DNA from 2 places in the Gardnerella lacydonensis genome. Region 1 is predicted to be linked to the other one. Evidence: riboswitches for the same ligand, from Rfam matches in the RefSeq annotation. Region 1 holds a riboswitch; the other holds the start of a gene.

Region 1 (6,168 bases):
TGCAAGATTACGTTTTAAAGCTAAACAAATGGGTATTAATCAAATAAGCATGCAAGGTAAAACTGTGCGCGTTATTGGCGTAGATCCAGCTCAATCTGTTTGGATGCGTTTGAGTAGGATCTACAGGGGAGCACAGTTTAAGCCTGTAACCCACACAATGATTTTTCCATCTCCTTTTGCGTCTGTTTTAGGGGATTCATCGTCTATGAGTGAAAAAGAGATAGTCGAATGGGCTAAGCAACTTTTAGAAGACATTGATTGGTAAAAATTAATAGGTGAATTTTAAATAGTGGACATGTCACTTTAAGGCAAGTCTTAAATCATCTTCAATAGAAACATGATTTGTAGGTCTTCCTTGCGAATCAACACTGCTTCTATCGATATTCCATTGCCTTGATATTACGCCATTCTGAAGCATTAGAATACGATCTGATAATCTTACGGCTTCCGCAATATCGTGAGTAACCATGATTGTGCTCCAGCCGTTTTGTGTTCTTAGCTTAGCTAGAAGATCTTGCATGTCTAGTCTTGTTAAAGCATCTAATGCGCCGAAAGGTTCGTCTAAAAGCAATAGCTCTGGGTTTCTTACTAATGCTCTAGCTAAAGAGACGCGTTGAGCTTGACCGCCAGAAAGTTGAGAAGGCCATTTATTGGCGTATTCTTCTAATTGCATTTTGCTAAGAGCATTATTTGCAAGTTTTTTAAGATTGTTTTTATTGTCTGAAAGACCAAAAACAACGTTTTCACCAATTTTTAGCCATGGGATTAATCTTGCATCTTGGAATCCTATAGCCTGCATGTCTGTAACGTTTATACTGCCGCTTGTAGGTTTTAGTAAGCCAGATATTACTTTAAGAAGCGTTGTTTTTCCACAACCTGATCTGCCAATAAGTGAGACAAACTCGCCTTGCTTAATGTTTAAATTAATATCTTTCAAAACCTTATAAGTGTCGTCAAATGCTACTTCAATATGCGTTAAAGAAACACAGTAGGAATTGTTGACATTATTAGCATTATTTTCATTGTTTTGAATGTTCATATTAACTCCTACTGTGTTTTGATTTTGAAAATTATTTAGCGTATTTTAAAGGTTTAGGTTACTTGCTGCAATCCATTACGGAATCATCCAAGTTTGTTGGAGCTTGCTTAATTAAACCATATTTTACGTATTCTTTTGCCTGAACCTTCATCATTTCTAAGCCTTTCTTATCGATTGGCTTAATTGTTGGATTATCGAATTTTTCAATCTGCTTAATGATTGTATCGCTTGCTCCAAGTTGCTTATAAGCATTCCCAATAACATTCTTTTCTTTATGCGACTTATTAGCTTCGCGAACAAGAGCGTTATACATTTTTTTAACGAGCTCAGGATGCTTCTTAGCAAATTTTCTAGAAACAATGTGAATGGTAACATTCATGTTGCCATACTTTTTAGCGTTAACAAGTAATTTTGACCCAGGGGTTGTCATCGCTGCAGCAAGATTCTGATCGAATGAGGAAATTGCATCAATCTGCCCAGATGTAAATGCTGCCTGGAAGTTCTTAGGGCTCATCTCTACTTTATGCACTTTAGAAACGTCTAATCCGCTTTTATCGAATGCGCGGTGAAGCATGTAATCGCCAGTATCACCGTTGTGAATAATAGCAACTTTCTTTCCATATAAGTCTTTTAGTGTTTTTACGCCGCTTTTTGCGGATGCAACGATTCCTTGAGAATCACCATTGTAATATTCGAGCGCAAATGCAACCCAAGGTTGACCTTCTGCAATCAAATCAATAAATCGTCCAGTTCCAGTAGTTGTTGCATCAGCGCTTCCGCTCATAACTGCGGTAAGACCATCAACTGGAGTGTATGGTCCAGTATAGGTGACTTTTGCTTTTCCAAATTCTTCCTGAAGGAATTTTTCATTTTTTAACGTTGTTAAATAGTTTGCTGTAGAAAGATAAGCAACCCTCATTATTCCCGTATCTTTGCTAGAAGATTGGGAGTTATTTGCAGGTTTTTGAACTCCGCCGCAAGATGCGAGAGCGATAGTTGCGCAAAAAGCGCATACTGCTGCAATAGAGCGTTTGCTAGCAATTTGTATTTTGAAATTAGCCATGATTTGGCTCCTCTACTTTCATTTTGTGTTTTTCTTATTTGGTTTATTTGGTTGTTGGTTAAATTTTGTTGATTAAATTTTTATAAAAATTGACTTATTTTTAAAAGTATCGTTAAAAGTATCTTTAAAATTCACAGAGGATTTTATAAATTCTTTATTTACGTGAATTTCTAAAATCAACTCTTTGTTAAGATTCTCTATTTACTCTGCGTTCTGGCATAAGCCAATATTCGAATATGTTTGCAGTAACTTCTGATCCAAGTCCTGCAATCGCATATAAAATAATGCATGCCATCATTTGATCTGGTCTAAAGAATTGTTGAGCTCTAGAAAGAATATATCCGATTCCTATTGAAGAATTAACTGTTTCACAAGTAACTAAAGCAACCCATGCTACGGAAATTGAAAATCGCAATCCTGTCATAAAATTAGCTAGTGTTCCTCGCATAAAAATTGTTGTAAAAACAGTCGATTTTTTAACGTTATAAGCCTTTGCAAGTTCTATTAGTTTAGGGTCAATGTTCCTTACTCCATCTCGAATATTGACATACATTGGTCCAAAAACGCCAAGCGCTATAAGCATTATTTTCATCATTTCGTCCACACCGAGAAAAATGATCAATAAAGGCGCTAATGCTGGGAATGGTATGGATCTGAGCATATGACTTGGTTTATTTATTACTGATTCTCCTATTTTGCTTCCGCCAGAAATGATTCCAGATGGCAAAGCAAAAGCAATTCCTAAAAGAAGACCAGCTACAACTCTAAATATGCTTATTGCAAGAGACGGTAGTAATATTCCTTCGTTGTTTAAGTCAACAAATGCTTTTATTACCTCGCTTGGAGATGGCAAAGCGCGATTTTCGGCAGGAGTTAAGGTTGTTAAAAACCATAAAAAAAGAATCGCTATAGTAGAAAACCAAGCTTTTAAAGAAATAAAAGCTTTACGATGCAGTTTTGCAATCGCGCTAAAAAGGTTATTCATAACGACATTCCCTTCGATAGTTTTAGCTATATCAGGTTCGACGGGTATAATCTCAGCAATTACAATTAAATAATTGCACCCCGTGTCAGTTTGTTATTATCATATAAAGGCATGGACAAATCGCGAAACGCTTAGATTATATAGGCTTGTATCTTTAACGACTTACGCTACGAAATAACGTCCATAAAACGCATTAATCTTGAATATGTTACACAACCAACAAAATGAATAAGGAGTAGTTGTGGCAGCTATTGAAAGCGTATATGCACGCGAAATTTTGGATTCTCGTGGAAATCCTACCGTTCAGGTTTATTTGGAGACCGAAGATGGCGCTCAGGGCATTGGCTTAGTGCCTTCTGGTGCTTCGACTGGTGAGGCTGAGGCTTGGGAGCGTCGTGATGGCGACAAGTCCCGTTATCAGGGCAAGGGTACTTTGGAAGCAGTTAAGGCTGTTAATGAAGTAATTGCTCCAAAGGTTATTGGCATGGATGCCTCTGACCAGCGTGCTCTTGATGAAACCATGATTGAGCTTGATGGCACTCCAAACAAGGGTAAGCTTGGCGCAAATGCTATTCTTGGCGTTTCTCTTGCTGCTCTTTATGCAGCTGCTGAATCTGCAGAGCTTCCATTGTATCGTTACATCGGCGGAACTAACGGACATATTCTTCCAGTTCCAAACATGAACATCATGAACGGTGGCGCTCACGCTGATTTTGCAACTGATATTCAGGAATACATGATTTCTCCATACGGTTTCGCAACTTACAGCGATGCTTTGCGCGCTGGTGTTGAGGTTTATCACACCTTAAAGAACGTTTTGAAGAAGGAAGGCTTGGCTACTGGTCTTGGTGACGAAGGTGGCTTCGCTCCAAAGATGAAGTCCAACGAAGATTCCTTGAAGTACATCATGGATGCAATCGAAGCTGCAGGTTACGAGCCAGGCAAGCAGATTGGTATTTCCCTCGACGTTGCTTCTTCTGAGTTCTACAACAAGGAAACTGGCAAGTATCGTTTCGACGGCGAAGAGCGTGATTCTGCTTATATGCTCGATTACTACGAGAAGCTTATCAACGAGTATCCAATCGTTTCCATCGAAGATCCATTCCAGGAAGAAGGATGGGATGATTGGGCAGCAATCACCAAGCGTCTTGGTGATCGTTTGCAGTTCGTTGGCGATGACTTGCTCGTCACCAATCCAAAGCGTTTGGCTAAGGGTATTGAACTTGGAGCAGCTAATTCCTTGCTCGTAAAGTTGAACCAGATTGGTTCCGTTACCGAAACCCTCGACGCTATTGAGCTTGCAACCAAGAATGGCTTTACTTCTATGGTTTCTCACCGCTCTGGTGAAACCCCAGATACCACCATTTCTGATCTTGCTGTTGCTAAGAACACTGGTCAGATTAAGACTGGTGCTCCTGCTCGTGGTGAGCGTATCGCTAAGTACAACCGCTTGCTTGAGATTGAGGAAGAGCTTGGCTCTACCGCTCAGTATGCTGGTTACAGCGCATTCAAGGCTTGCAAGAAGTATATGAAGTAATATACTAGGGCTTTTATAAGTTTTTCATAAGACTTGTTTAAGCTTTTTAAGCTTTGAGCTGAAGTTTATTTTCGGTCAGTCGCAATAAAATGTGGCTGACCGTTTTTGTATATTTTCAATGATTTCTTAAAATTTTAAAAAAATTTTTCTAAAATTACTTTCATTATCTCCAAAATAGTGCTATTTTTGTGAAAAACTAAAAACAGAAGGAGATGTTTCATATGAGAAAAGTCGCTGTTATAGGCATGGGTAATGTTGGTGCTGCAGTAGCCCATCAGCTCATTATTGGTGGTCACGTTGACGATTTGTATCTTTATGATTCAAATGAAGCAAAAGTTAAGGCTGATGCTCTTGATTTTGAAGATTCAATGGATAATGTACCTTTTAACGTTAATATCACAGTAAACGACTATGAAGCATTAAAAGACGTAGAAGTAATCGTAAGCGCCTTGGGTCATATAAAACTTTTGGATGTTCCTCATCCAGATCGTTTTGCGGAGCTTAAGTATAACCGTAACGAGGTTGCAGAAGTTGGTGCAAAAATTAAAGCTTCTGGATTCCATGGCGTTTTGATCGATATCACTAATCCTTGTGATGCTATTTGCCAGCTCTACAAGGAAGCTACTGGACTCCCATACGAAAGAGTTATTGGTACTGGCACTCTTCTTGATTCTGCTCGTTTGCATCGTGCTGTAGGAAAGTTCTTCGGAGTTCATCCTAAGGCAGTTAAAGGTTATAGTTTAGGCGAGCACGGCGATTCACAGTTCGTTGCATGGTCTACAGTAAAAGTGTTAGAGCAGCCAATTACTGATCTTGCTGAGGAAAAGAACATTGACTTGGATGCTGTTGATGATGAAACTCGCGAAGGCGGTTTCACTGTGTTCTATGGAAAGAAATATACCAACTACGGTATTGCTGCAGCAGCTGTTCGTTTAGTGAATGCTGTAATGACGGATTCTAGAGAACAGATGCCTGTATCCAATTATCGTGAAGAATATCATTCTTATCTTTCTTATCCAGCGATTGTTGGTCGAGATGGCATTGTTGAGCAGTGCAAGCTCGATTTGACTGAAGAAGAGTTGCAAAAGTTGCAGCATTCTGCAGATACGATTTTAAGCAAAGCTCAAATGGAATAGTTGGAAATCTAAGTTTTAAAAGAATTTTGAGTATGATTTTGTGACCAGCTCCTATATGGATAGCTGGTCACAATTTTTGTATTTTAGCGTGTATTTTGTTCATATTGTGTAATAATGATTTTTTAGGCTAAAAGTAAATATAAGGTGTATTTACACGTCGAATATTTAAAGTAACTTAGAAGTATGGTTTTGAGAAATCGCCGCACGGCAACAAGTACAGTTGATGAATCAAATCAGCCAAAGAAAAAAAGGCTGTTTTCTGGTTCGTTCGTATTTGTTTTTATGATAGTAGTGGCGTTTCTTTGTTCTATAGAATTTGTTTCAACAATTCGAAATTATGCGTTAAGCTTGGCTGAGTTACACGCTTTGCAAAGAGATGAGTCTGCTCTAAAAGACAAAAAACAGGAG
Region 2 (6,168 bases), on a different contig from region 1:
TACAAGTGCATCCATTGCTGCTGAATGACTCTGAAAAGCATGCTGTAAATTACGTGCTACGCAATGGCAATTCCGGCGGCAAATGGCTTGGTTTTGGAGATGCTGACAGTCTTATAAGCGTGGATGATGATGATACGCTTTCTGCAAACCAGTCAGAAGTTGCTTGGAAGCGCGGGGAGTATGTTGCTCCTCAAGAGCAGGCGGATAAGCGCAGTAATTACTCTAACGCAGGCAATGAGCAGGATTCATTTATTCTTTTGCGCGGATGGCGTAGGCGAAATGTAACGCCAGAACCGAGATATAATATTGTAACTCGATTCGCTACGTTGCGAAGTGTTGGCAATGCTGCTGCCGACTACAAGATTACTTGGGATAAGAATAAGCCATATGTTGGTGAACGTTCTGACGACCCAGGATTTGAGCTGGTTGGCGCGTCTGGTCATCAATCGCTTGTGTACCGTTATAACGCGAGTACGAAAAATAAACAAATTGATTTAAACCAATTGCAGAATGCTCTCACTCTTAAGCCGAATATTCCAAACAGCATGAGTGAAGATGAGTTTAAGAAGATTCAACCATCTTTGCGCGTTGTAAACGGCGCGGATAAGGAAAATGGCGAGCATAGCAGTAAGGTTACAGTACAGCTTCCTGACAACAAAACTAGGGTAGATCAATTCGGTCATGATGATGGTTCCTACTTCTTCACGCTTAACGGTGAGTATATCAATATACCTGATTTAGTATTAGGTAATGGAAACTATGGTGGCGGATTAAATGTTTCTAACACTAATGGCATGAATTACAGTACATTGGGTAATAATTATTCGAATATGAGTCCTCAAGATATTACTGTGAACAAATGGTGTGAGGGTAGTGGTACTGCAAATCCAAATTGCAAGACTGTCAATTCCGATTCCTTTAAGCTTACGAAAGTTTTAGGTGGAAATAAGAATATAGAAACTGCAGATGATGTAGCTGGAACATCTAAGAAAGCTATTGCTCCAGTCTATGCTTTGTCGCTTTCTAATGGTTGGGCAATGAGAAGCTTAAAGAATACTTATGGCTATGATGCGCAAACTCATTTTAAGAATGTTGCTTCTGCAACTTCGCTCATACCAGTATACGTAGTGCCGGTTGATGTAGTAAAGCCTAAAGCTGAATCTATAGGTTCGCTTAAGACTTCGACTATGGATAAGCCTTACGAGGTTACTGCTAATGACATTAACTTCGCTTTCACAGGTAATCCAGATGCTAAAGGCAAAGTGAATGGCAAAGAGCTGTTAGTAAACGCTAGCGATGATTTTGATTCTCGAGATGTAGTTGAGAAGAATCTTCAAGTATGCGTGCGAAAGTTAAACAATCGCAAGCCTGTTGATGATACTTGCACGCCTATTTTGAAGCGCGATGCCAAAGGCAACGCAAGTGTAGATACTGAAGCATTGCAGAGGCTGCTTATAACTAATAGGAATACGGCTGTTTACGCAGTATACGCGCAGACAAAAGATAAGTCAGATAATGAGAGTGAGCACTATGATGCTGGTAAAGATGATAAGAATGCAATCATCGGCTATATAAAGATTACTGGCATCAACGTGTCGCCAATTCCGCTGCCGTTTACTGGTGGAAACGCTGCTATTACGTACACCTTCTTATTCGGCATATTGATGGCGCTCTTCATAGCGTCGGGTGCATTCGGTAGGCGCGGATGGTTGGCATCTGTGCTTAGCGGAAACGGCATCAGTGGCGAGCTAACATACAGCAAGCATTGCAACGCTTCGGCAGAATCGTTGCGCAATAGCAGACTATTTGACTGGTTTAGTCGCTGAATTAGATCAGGCTTGCTTTTGTGTGCTAATGTTTGCTTTTTGTTACTTTTATCCCGCGTTTGTTTACGTATCGGGCGATTTTGGGAACAAACGCGGGGTGTAGTAAGTCACAAATAAACGATATAGTCAAATAATGGTTCGGGGTGCGTTTAAACGCTGAGATTACACCCGTTGAACCTGATCTAGATAATGCTAGCGAAGGGAATATCATGACAGAATTGTCACTAGATTCGCATACTAATACATTTAATATAAATCTATCTAATCCATACAATACATCCAATACATACAATACATCCAATACATCCAATACATCCAATACATCCAATACATCCAATACATCCAATACATCCAATACATCCAATACATCCAATACATCTAATCAATCTAATCAATCTGCAGAAAGCTTATTTTCTACACAGCGCAAAAACTCATTACCATCGTGTGAAAAACCAGTGATTCCACGAGTGCTTTCCATAGCCGGCACAGACCCAACTGGTGGTGCTGGAATTCAAGCCGACTTAAAATCAATCATGGCTTCCGATGGTTTCGGCATGTGCGTTACAACAAACTTAGTAGCGCAAAACACATGCGGTGTGCGAGAAGTATATACTCCACCAACATCATTCCTAGTATCTCAACTAGAGGCAGTATTCGACGATGTAAAAGTAGATGCTGTAAAACTAGGAATGTTAGGTGATAAACCCTATATTGATATAGTCGGAGAATGGCTTGAAAATCATCCAGTTCCTGTAGTCGTGTTAGATCCTGTTATGGTTGCTACATCAGGCGATCGTCTTCTTAAAGAATCTGCAGAAGAATCCTTACGACTTCTCATAAAAAAAGCAGATATTATTACACCAAATATTCCAGAACTTGCTGTTTTATGCAATAGCGAACCTGCAACGAGTTTTAATCAAGCTTTAGAACAAGCTAAAATTTTAGCTAGTGAAAATAATGTTATTGTAATCGTTAAAGGTGGACACTTAACAGGAAAAGACGCTGGAAACACCGCCGTATTCCCAGATGGCACTAATGTGCATGTTCCTTCACGCAGAGTAGACACAAAAACTACACACGGTACAGGATGTTCGCTTTCATCATCATTAGCAACGCGTGTATCCTTAGCTCTTAAAAACGGCAAAACGCTTGAAAATCCTGCAACCGTATCAGAAGCATTAACTTGGACAACGCATTGGCTTAACGAAGCAATACGCAACGGCGAAGATTTGCATGTTGGAAAAGGGCATGGTCCAGTAAATCACGCCGCACGACAATATAGGCTTGAACTTGATTCCTCTACAACGCCTTGGGAACATCTGAAAGACGATAATTTAATTAATCTTGACGGATCAAATCCGGAAACCTGTTATGTTGTGCCAAAAACATTGCCTAGAAAACCTAAAATATGCGCTGCAGGACGCTGGACTCAAGCTCTTTGGAATGCCACTGCAGACGTTGACTTTAATATTATGAATCTTGATTTTATTAAGTCTTTGGGAGATGGGTCTTTAGACGAGGATTTGTTTGACTTTTACCTGAATCAGGATGCTGAATATTTGAAACGTTACTCTCGGGCGCTCGCGGCCACTGCTGCTAAAACTCAAGATGATGATGCGCGCGTGCACTGGTCTTCTAGCGCTGCCGCATGTATTGAAGCAGAAAGCGAATTGCATCGTAGCTGGTTTAAGAAAACAGGTACTGCTATGAAGTCAGCATGTTCTCCTGCAACTCTTGCCTACGTTAATCATCTTTTAGCTACAACCTTTAGTGAAGATTATGTTGTTGCTGCAGCTGCTATTTTGCCGTGCTACTGGCTTTATGAAGAAGTTGGGCATGTTCTTGTTGAAAAAACTACTCCAGATAATCCTTATAACGATTGGATTTCAATGTATTCGTCGAAAGAGTTTGATGCGAGTGTTAGAAAAGCGATTGAATGTGTTGAAAAAGCTTTCGAACAAGCTTCACCAAGCCAGCGTATTCTTGCCGTGCAAGCATATATGACGTCTTGTGTGTACGAGTACGATTTCTTTAATCAAGCACACCGTTCACTCAGATAGTCACTCAGATAGTCACTTAGTTAGATAGTCACATATCTAATTAATTAGACAGTTATTAGGAATCATTTTCTACTATTCGTCTGCGATTGGCGTTATCTACAAAAATCGCAGGCGAATTTTTCATATTTTGCTATTCCTAAATCCGAATCAAGTATAGTAAATCTTATTTATGTAAAAACGAAATATATGTAAAAAACAATAGTCAAAAAACAAAATGCGAATTAAAAATTATTTGAAAGCGAGATAAGAATGAGCGGAACCCTAACGCGCAAAAACTACGTTACAAGAACCATTATTCGAGTTATTGCTATAGTGTCATCAATTTACGGAATGATAATGTCTTGGGATTCAATGGCACTCACATATTTTACAAATCTTTCCAATCTGATGATTTGCGTTGCGCTTATAGGATCTTTGATCTTAGACACTTTCAATGTTTTTAAGCCAAAAAATATTGCAGAAAGCGTTAAATCCGAAGGATGGGTAGATTCAAAACCAAACGCATGGTACGTTTTCAAATTCATGATGACGATTTCAATCGCCGTAACATTCACGCTGTATCTTTGCTTCCTAGCGCCTACGAACAAACTCGGGTTTATCGGCGCATACATGAACAATGGGTGCTCAAGCTTATGCGTGCATTTTATAACGCCGTTGCTCGCAATTTTTGACTTTATTCTTTTCGACTACAAGTACAAGTCCAGCCGTGCGCACGTTTATTTTGCTACGATTCCGCCGCTTACTTATGTGGCTTATGCTGTATGTTTAAGCGAGTTTGCTGGCGTGCGATGGGGAGAGCATGCTATGGCAGCGCCGTACAACTTTTTGAACTACAAAGCTCCTGCAGGATGGTTTGGATTTGCGCCAAACACGTTTAATTCAACAACACTCGGGGTGGGTGTGGTTTATTTGCTTGCCATTTTTACGTTGATTTTTATTGGAATTGGAATAGCATTTCTTGCGATTAAAAACGCTCGCGCTACGCGACTTTTTAGTCAACAACAGTGAGCGCGAAGGCAGGTCGTCGCGCCTGCTTTTGTTTACCGAAACGCCAAAGTTGGGAACAAACGCGGGGAAGTGTTCTTGCTTTTGTTTACCATTTGACCCAAAAGGGGAACAAATGCGGGGAAGTGTTCCTGATTTTGTTTCCCATTTGACCCAAAAGGGGAACAAATGCGGGGAAGTGCTCCTGCTTTTGTTTACCGAAACGCCGAATACGTAAACAAACGCGGGGAAATCGCTCGCGCGTTACAGCGCGCTCACGTCTTCGCCGCGCAGAAGCAGTGCTTCTGCCTAGAGCGGCTCAGCGCTCCGAATTGCCTTCGCGCGCTACGCTTTGAACGCGAAGGCAGGTCGTCGCGCCTGCTTTTGTTTACCGTTTGACCCAGAAGGGGAACAAACGCGGGTGAGTGTTCCTGCTTTTGTTTACCGAAACGCCAAATACGTAAACAAACGCGGGTGAGTGTTCCTGCTTTTGTTTACCGTTTGACCCAAAAGGGGAACAAACGCGGGGAAGAAGAAACAAACGCACTACGAGGTTACATACAAGCGCAAGCCAGTTGATAGAATTGTGTTTATGTGTACGGAAGATTCTGCGCTAGATGCTGTTCAATCGTTGCTTGATGGCAGTCTTAAAAACGCCAGCGAACGCCACACCAATGTTTTGTTGGTGTTTGGCGCTCCAAATTCTGGAAAGTCAAGTTTCGCTCTAAACGCTCTTCTATGCGGTTTGCGAGCTAATTGGAAGAATACGCAGGACTCTAAATACGATGAAGCCGTACAGCTTTTACTCAAATATGCGATTCGCACTGATTTTGCTATCGCCGCAGCCCAGAATCGTGCAACTGCCGCACGCATGTCTAACTACGTAATAAGCAATCTTGGTGTTTCATACCAGTCTCGTCCAGTTGGCACTCTTTCCGCTTTTGCATTCAGCCTGATTTCCGCACGAAATAAGCTTTTTGGAATACCCTCTCCTAAATTGCTTAACGGCGCTGAACAAGATGCGATTCTTCGCGAAATAGTGCGAATGCATGTTAATCATGTTTTGCAAGGCGATAGCGGTGATTGCAAAATCTGCTCGCTTTTTAACGATTATTTTTCTGGAGAGTATTCTAAATCTTTGCAAGATGGTGATTATAAATCACATGATTCTTGGATTTACGTAATATCGCAGTTGCAAAACAGTGATAATCTTATGGATTCGTTCGACTCTACAGATTATCGGAATGCACATAATGAACATAATGCGCATAATGCTTATAATGCTCAAAATACTCAGG

What was found. A riboswitch is a leader RNA that binds a small molecule or an ion and turns the genes downstream of it on or off. The one in region 1 is predicted to bind thiamine pyrophosphate.
Region 2: another riboswitch for thiamine pyrophosphate. It lies ahead of ACJV45_RS01955 (bifunctional hydroxymethylpyrimidine kinase/phosphomethylpyrimidine kinase); the one in region 1 lies ahead of ACJV45_RS03710 (ABC transporter permease).

The regions. Positions count from the first base shown of each region.
Region 1 covers NZ_JBKQXT010000002.1:392,557-398,724, reverse strand. Annotated here, with positions in the region: gene mfd (transcription-repair coupling factor) at 1-265, shown strand, start outside; gene ACJV45_RS03720 (ABC transporter ATP-binding protein) at 299-1,039, opposite strand; gene ACJV45_RS03715 (ABC transporter substrate-binding protein) at 1,098-2,102, opposite strand; gene ACJV45_RS03710 (ABC transporter permease) at 2,290-3,087, opposite strand; TPP riboswitch at 3,078-3,180, opposite strand; gene eno (phosphopyruvate hydratase) at 3,329-4,624, shown strand; gene ACJV45_RS03700 (L-lactate dehydrogenase) at 4,846-5,760, shown strand; gene ACJV45_RS03695 (FtsB family cell division protein) at 5,944-6,168, shown strand, end outside.
Region 2 covers NZ_JBKQXT010000001.1:441,588-447,755, forward strand. Annotated here, with positions in the region: gene ACJV45_RS01950 (cell wall-binding protein) at 1-1,826, shown strand, start outside; TPP riboswitch at 1,956-2,048, shown strand; gene ACJV45_RS01955 (bifunctional hydroxymethylpyrimidine kinase/phosphomethylpyrimidine kinase) at 2,036-3,886, shown strand; gene ACJV45_RS01960 (hypothetical protein) at 4,136-4,894, shown strand; gene ACJV45_RS01965 (PD-(D/E)XK nuclease family protein) at 5,463-6,168, shown strand, end outside.